2 linked regions of the Stappia indica genome follow. The protein of the gene in region 1 interacts with the protein of each later gene in a pairwise test. Links are inferred from orthologs where the notes say so. Each region holds a gene or a part of one and is shown in the gene's direction. Other genes may lie near its edges.

The links.
Region 2: the proteins of GH266_RS13060 (region 1) and grxD interact in binary tests that used the Escherichia coli proteins (3 or more experiments, as listed by UniProt). The link is inferred for Stappia indica from one-to-one orthologs.

The regions. Positions count from the first base shown.
Region 1 is NZ_CP046908.1:2,772,088-2,775,168, reverse strand. The notes cover bases 314-3,081. They hold GH266_RS13060 (BolA family protein), read left to right. Parts: upstream 314-1,430; coding sequence 1,431-1,733; downstream 1,734-3,081. Other genes in these bases: GH266_RS13055 (HlyC/CorC family transporter), read right to left, coding at 1,774-3,081; GH266_RS13065 (DnaJ domain-containing protein), read right to left, coding at 670-1,296; cobS (cobaltochelatase subunit CobS), read right to left, coding at 314-374. Also shown: more of cobS, read right to left, coding at 1-313. UniProt on the Escherichia coli protein: Transcriptional regulator that plays an important role in general stress response. Has many effects on cell morphology, cell growth and cell division. Acts by regulating the transcription of many genes, including dacA (PBP-5), dacC (PBP-6), ampC and mreB.
Region 2 is NZ_CP046908.1:1,186,104-1,189,410, forward strand. What follows is about bases 1-2,994. They hold grxD (Grx4 family monothiol glutaredoxin), read left to right. Parts: upstream 1-1,328; coding sequence 1,329-1,661; downstream 1,662-2,994. Other genes in these bases: purL (phosphoribosylformylglycinamidine synthase subunit PurL), read left to right, coding at 1-947; GH266_RS05715 (BolA family protein), read left to right, coding at 1,026-1,259; GH266_RS05725 (antitermination protein), read left to right, coding at 1,861-2,145; GH266_RS05730 (Hsp70 family protein), read right to left, coding at 2,161-2,994. Outside these bases: more of GH266_RS05730, read right to left, coding at 2,995-3,307. UniProt on the Escherichia coli protein: Monothiol glutaredoxin involved in the biogenesis of iron-sulfur clusters.

The DNA.
Region 1 (3,081 bases):
TCCCGGAACTCGGTGACCTGGCGGCCCTCCTTGAGGACGATGGCGTCCTTGCCGACCAGGTCGATCCGCGAGATGTGGCTGTCCAGGTTGACGCGCACGCAGGGCCAGTTCAGCCGCGCGGCGACCTGCTCGATATGGGTCGACTTGCCGGTGCCGTGATAGCCGGTGACCATGACGCGGCGATTGTGGGCGAAGCCGGCGAGGATCGCCAGGGTGGTCTGCCGGTCGAAGAGGTAATCGGGATCGAGATCGGGCGTGTGGGCGGTCGGTTCCTTGTAGGCGGGAACCGTCAGGTCGCTGTCGATGCCGAAGGTCTCGCGCACGGACACGGTGGTGTCCGGCAGGTTTTCGACGGGCAGGGTCTTGTCAGTCATCTTTCCTCCGCTGGCCCGCCGCCGGCGGGATCCGCGATGTCGTGCAAAGCGCCGCGCGTGTCGCCACGGCGCGAAATTCGAACCAGACCCTATTGCCAGAGCCTCGTTCGGCCAAGTGAAAACGCCTCGTCGCTGGCGGCGCTGGCGCGAATTGCGCCGGGAAAGGAGCTCCCTGCGACGGGAGACCGCAGGCCGGCCACTGCCGGACACGATCCTCAAACACGGGAGACCTACGATTTCATAGCCGATCCGGACCAACTGGCAAGCCTGCTTAAGGACAAGGCCGCCTCCAGTTTCAGCAGAAGCCGGCCTTTTTCAGCAGCGAGTAGGCGTTGATGATCTCGCGCAGCCTGTCTTCCAGCGACCGGTCGCCGCCATTGGCATCGGGATGCAGCCGCTTCACCAGCTCCTTGTAGCGGCCCTTGATCTCGGCGTCGCGGGCATGATGCGGCAGGCCGAGCGTGTCGAAGGCGCGCGCCTCCAGCTGTTTCAGCTTGGGCGCGCGGGCGCCGCTTCCTTCCGTCCGGCCGCCGCGGCCGGCGCGCTTGCGCGCCTCCGCACGGGCCTTGGCCGCCTGGCGCGGGTCGACATCCGACCAGGCCTGGGCGCTTTCGCCGGCCGCCTTGGCGTTGACGCCCATCTTCCACGTGGGGCGATGACCGGTCAGGGCATCACGCTGGTAGGCGCGCGTCTCGTCGTCGTCCATGCCGGCGAAATAGTTGTAGGACTTGTTGTAGTCCCGCACATGGGCGAGGCAGAAATGATGATACTCGCCGTCGGCATGGCGCCCCTTCGGCGCCCTGTGGGTGCCGGGCTCGTCGCAGCCTTCCCAGTCGCAGGTCCGCTCGCACACGAACTCCTCCTCCGCAGCGCGGCTGCGCTTCGTGCTGATGCGAATGCGGTCGAAGATGTCCGAAGCCAACGGTCCTGGTCCAGTTTCCGTGATCTGCGGGGCGGGAATGCGCGGCTCTTGCCGCGGCGATCCGCATAAATAGGGGGAGGGGGCCACCTTCGGCAAGGTCTTGACGGCGGCGAAAAGTCTGTCACATGGAAGGCATGAGCATCCGGGACCTGATCGAACAGCGCCTGCGCGAGGCTTTTGCCCCGCAGAGCCTCGAGGTGATCGACGAATCCGAGCGGCACCGCGGACATGGCGGCTGGCGCGAGGGCGGCGAGACCCATTTCCGAATTCGCATGGTGGCGGAAGCGCTTGCCGGCCAGAGCCGCGTCGCGCGCCACCGGGCGGTCAACGACTGTCTGAAGCCTGCCTTCGACGCCGGGCTTCATGCGTTGGCGATCGAGGTGCGCACGCCCGACGAGCGCGACCCGCGCGGCGGCGGGCCTGCGTCCATCGCCTAACAATACCTAAGATCGCCCGAGTTCCGGCCAGTTCGCCCGGTCAGCCCGGCTGGACCGTGGGAGCCGGGGCCTGCGCAGTCAGGGCCGCCTGGCCGGCGAACACCGCCTTGACCGAGCCGGCGACTTCCTTCGAAAGCGGCGTGATCTTCAGGCGCGTGACGCGGTTCTTCTCGCGCTTCAGCACCGTGAACCGGTAGCCGTGGAAGGTGAAGGCCTGCCGCTCGTCCGGGATCATGCGTGCCTCGTGGATCACCAGGCCGGCGATGGTCGTGGCCTCGTCGTCCGGCAGGCGCCAGTCGACCGCGCGGTTGAGATCGCGGATCGGAACCCCGCCGTCGACGATGATCGACCCGTCGGGCTGCGGGCGGACGCCGGCAAGTTCCACGTCGTGCTCGTCCGAGATCTCGCCGACGATCTCTTCCAGGATGTCTTCCAGCGTCACCAGGCCCATCACCTCGCCATACTCGTCGATGACGAGGGCGAAGTGCGCCTTGCGCTTGAGGAAGGCATTGAGCTGGTCCTGCAGGCTGGTCGTGTCCGGCACGAACCAGGGCGGGGAGACGATCTGCTCGATATCGATGCTCGAGGCGTCGCCGCCGGCGGCTGCCAGCGCGCGCAGCAGGTCCTTGGCATGCAGCACGCCGATATAGTTGTCGGTCTGCCCGCGCCACAGCGGCAGGCGGGTGTGCGGGCTCGCCAGCGCGTCCTGGATCAGCCTGTCGACCGGCTCGTCCGCGTTCAGCGTGTTCATCTTGGTGCGGTGGACCATGACGTCCGACACTTCCAGGTCGGCGAGGTCGAGCAGGCCGCCGATGCGATCGCGCTCGGCCTTCACCAGACCGCCCTCCAGATGCTGCAAGTCGACGGTGCCGCGCAGCTCCTCATGGGCGGACAGGACGTTGCGGTTTTCCGACACGTCGACGCCGAACAGGCGCAGCAGGGCGCGCACGATCATCTCGACAGCGCTGACCACAGGGCCGAAGACGATCACGACGATGCGCACCACCGGGGAGACGGCGATGGCGAAGCTGTCCGGATTGGAGATCGCCCAGGTCTTCGGCAGCACCTCGGAAAAGATCAGCACGAGGGCGGTCATCACCAGAGTCGCATAGACGACGCCGGCATCGCCGAACAGGCTCAGCAGCACGCTGGTGGCGAGCGCCGAGGCGAGAATGTTGACCAGATTGTTGCCGAGCAGAAGCGCACCGATCAGCCGCTCGCGGACCATGATCAGGCGGCTGACGACGGCCGCGCGTCGGTCTCCGGTCTTTTCCAGCTGCAGCATGCGCGCCCGCGAGGCGGCGGTCAGCGCGGTCTCCGAGCCGGAGAAGAAACCCGACATGACCAG
Region 2 (3,307 bases), 1.6 Mb from region 1 along the record:
GGGTCTACGAGCAGTACGACACGCTGGTGCAGGGCAACACACTCGCCTCTCCGGGGGGCGATGCCGGCATCATCCGCGTCGGCACCGAGGGCAAGGCGCTGGCCTTCACCGTCGACGTGACGCCGCGCTACGTGGAGGCGGATCCCTTCGAGGGCGGCAAGCAGGCCATCGCAGAATGCTGGCGCAACCTGACGGCCGTCGGCGCCGAGCCGCTGGCCGCGACCGACAACCTGAACTTCGGCAATCCAGAGCGGCCCGAGATCATGGGGCAGCTGGTCGGGGCCATCAAGGGCATCGGCGAAGCCTGCCGCGAGCTCGACTTCCCCATCGTCTCGGGCAACGTCTCGCTCTACAACGAGACCAGCGGCGAGGGCATCCTGCCGACCCCGGCCATCGGCGGCGTCGGCCTGCTGCCCGACCTTGCCCGCCGCGCCGCCGCGGCCTTCGCGAGCGAGGGCGACGTGATCGCGGTGATCGGCGGCCACGGCACGCATCTGGGCCAGAGCGCCTATCTGCGCGATATCCTGGGCCGCGAGGAAGGCGCACCGCCCCCGGTGGATCTGGCCGCAGAGCGCCGCCGCGGCGACTTCGTGCGCGAGCTGATCCGCTCGGGCCGCGTCACCGCCGTCCACGACATCTCCTCCGGCGGCCTTGCCGTGGCGCTGGCCGAGATGGCCATGGCAGGGGCTAAGGGCGCGCGGGTCAAGGTGCCCGCCCCGGCCCATGCCGCGCTCTTCGGCGAGGACCAGGGCCGCTACGTGCTGACGTTCAGCGCCGACGAGGCCGCCTCCGTGCTGGAGGACGCGCTGGATGAAGGTCTCGAGATCGTCGAGATCGGCCGGGTCGAAGGCAGCGATTTGACGGTTGAGGACATCCTCACCATATCCGTTGCAAAGCTGCGCGAGACCCACGAGACTTGGTTCCCGCAGTACATGACGGGCGCCTGAGCGCTCGTCCTCAAACTTTCAGGGCATCGGGGCAGGCCGCCGGCAAGGGCCGCCCCGGAGAGGGAAGGACGGAACGCAATGGCAATGCAGGCGCGCGAGATCGAGGCTCTCATCAAGGAAGCCTTGCCCGATGCGCAGGTTGAAATCCGCGATCTCGCCGGCGACGGCGACCATTACGCCGCGGTGGTGATCTCCTCGGCATTCCAGGGCAAGACCCGGGTGCAGCAGCACCAGATGGTCTACCAGGCGCTCAAGGGCAACATGGGCGGGGAGCTGCACGCGCTCGCCCTGCAGACCAGCGCTCCCGAGTGATCCGCAACCAGGGCACCGGGCAATCCACGGTCGCCGGACCTTGACCCGGCAGAACGAAAGGACAGTGACATGAGCATTCAGCAGTGGATCAAGAACGAAGTCGACACCAACGATGTCGTGCTGTTCATGAAGGGAACCCCGACCTTCCCGCAGTGCGGGTTCTCCGGTCAGGTGGTGCAGATCCTCGACTACGTCGGCGTGCCCTACAAGGGCATCAACGTGCTGGAAGACGACGAGCTGCGCCAGGGGATCAAGGAGTTCTCCCAGTGGCCGACCATCCCGCAGCTCTACGTAAAGGGCGAGTTCGTCGGCGGCTGCGACATCGTGCGCGAGATGTTCCAGAACCAGGAACTGCAGTCGCATTTCGCTGAAAAGGGCATCTCGACCCGCCAGTCGGCCTGATCAAACAAGTTAATAAATGGTTAATAAAGGGCGGATCGAAGTCGATTCGCCCTTTCTTTTTGCAAAATTTGTCGACTAGGCAAAATTTGCCGAATCACTCACGATGAATGCCAGATGAACACGCATTTCAGGCTAGGATCAGTGAAAGGGTGCTAGTCCTCGGTTGTACAGGGGTTCCCGTCACCGAAAGGAACGACAGATGCGGATCGCAAAGCTTGCCGTTGCCGGTATTGCCCTCAGCCTGGGCCTCGGTCTTGCGACCGTAGCGCAGGAATCGGATGCAGGGCTCCGCCGCATCTCCTGCGTCAACCTCACCGTCTTCGCCCCGTCCGCCAGCGGTCTCAGCGACGCCGACACCTGCCGCGCCCATGGCGGGCTTGCGGCAAAGGGCGCGGCGGAAGCCTCCGCCGCCCTCGTCATCCTGGTGCGCAACCAGCCCGCCGGCTTCGACCGCGGGCTGACCATGGCCAGCAACGGATCGTAGCCGCTTCCCCGCAGCTCAGCCCGATCCGTATTTCCGCGCAGCGTCGAGGGCAAGTCCCGCCCCGACGCTGCCGAAGACGTCGCCCTGCACCACCCTTGCGCCCGGCAGCAGGCCGGTCAGCCGCTGCCGCACGAAGGGCACGGAGGCCGAGCCGCCGGTCAGGAACACCGACGAGATCTCCCCCGCCGCAACGCCCGCATCCGCCAGACAGGCCGACAGCGCCCCTTCCACGCCCGCGACCGCCTGGCCGATGGCCTCGATCAGGTCGGAGCGCGACACGTCGACATCGAGCGCGCCGCCGCGCAGCGGAAACGCAAGGCGGTAGAGCTCCTCGTGCGACAAGGCGATCTTCGCCGCCTCGACGGCGCCGGCCAGCGCATGGCCCTGCCGCTCCGACACCACCGACATCAGCCGGTCGACCAGCTCCGGCCGGGCCGCATCCTGCCGCAGGTCCTTCAGCCGCGTGTCGATCTGCGGGGCGTAGAGGAAGTTGATCCGGTGCCACGTGGCGAGCTCGAAATAGGCCCAGTTCGGCAGGTCGCGGCGCGGATCGCGCGAGGGCGTACGGTAGCCGAGCTCCGGCATCACCCGGGAAAGGCTGAGCAGCCGGTCGAAATCCGTGCCGCCGATATGGATGCCGGTGCTGGCGAGAATGTCCTCGCGCCGGTCCGTCTTCGCCCGCCGCTCCGGCGACACGCGCACCACCGCGAAATCCGAGGTGCCGCCGCCAAGGTCGACGATCACCGCCAGTTCCTCGCGGCTCACCGCGCGTTCGTAGTCGAGCGCGGCGGCAATCGGCTCGAACTGGAAGGCGACGGAGGAAAAGCCGGCCTTGCGGGCAATCGCTTCCAGCTCCGCCTCGGCCCGCCGGTCGGCCTCGTCGTTCTCGTCGACGAAACGCACGGGGCGGCCCAGCACCACCTCCTCGAAGGCGTGACCGGCGGCCTGCTCGGCCCGGTGCTTCACCTGCGACAGGTAGAGGCCGATGATCTCGCCGAAGGTCCAGCGCTGCGCCCGGATCGTCGTCTTCTCGGACATGGTGCTGGAGCCGAGGACGCTCTTCAGCGCCCGCATCAAGCGCCCCTCGATGCCTTCCACATAGGTGGCGACCGCATCGCGGCCGAAGCGCACATGCGAATCCTCGAAGGAAAAGAAGATCGTG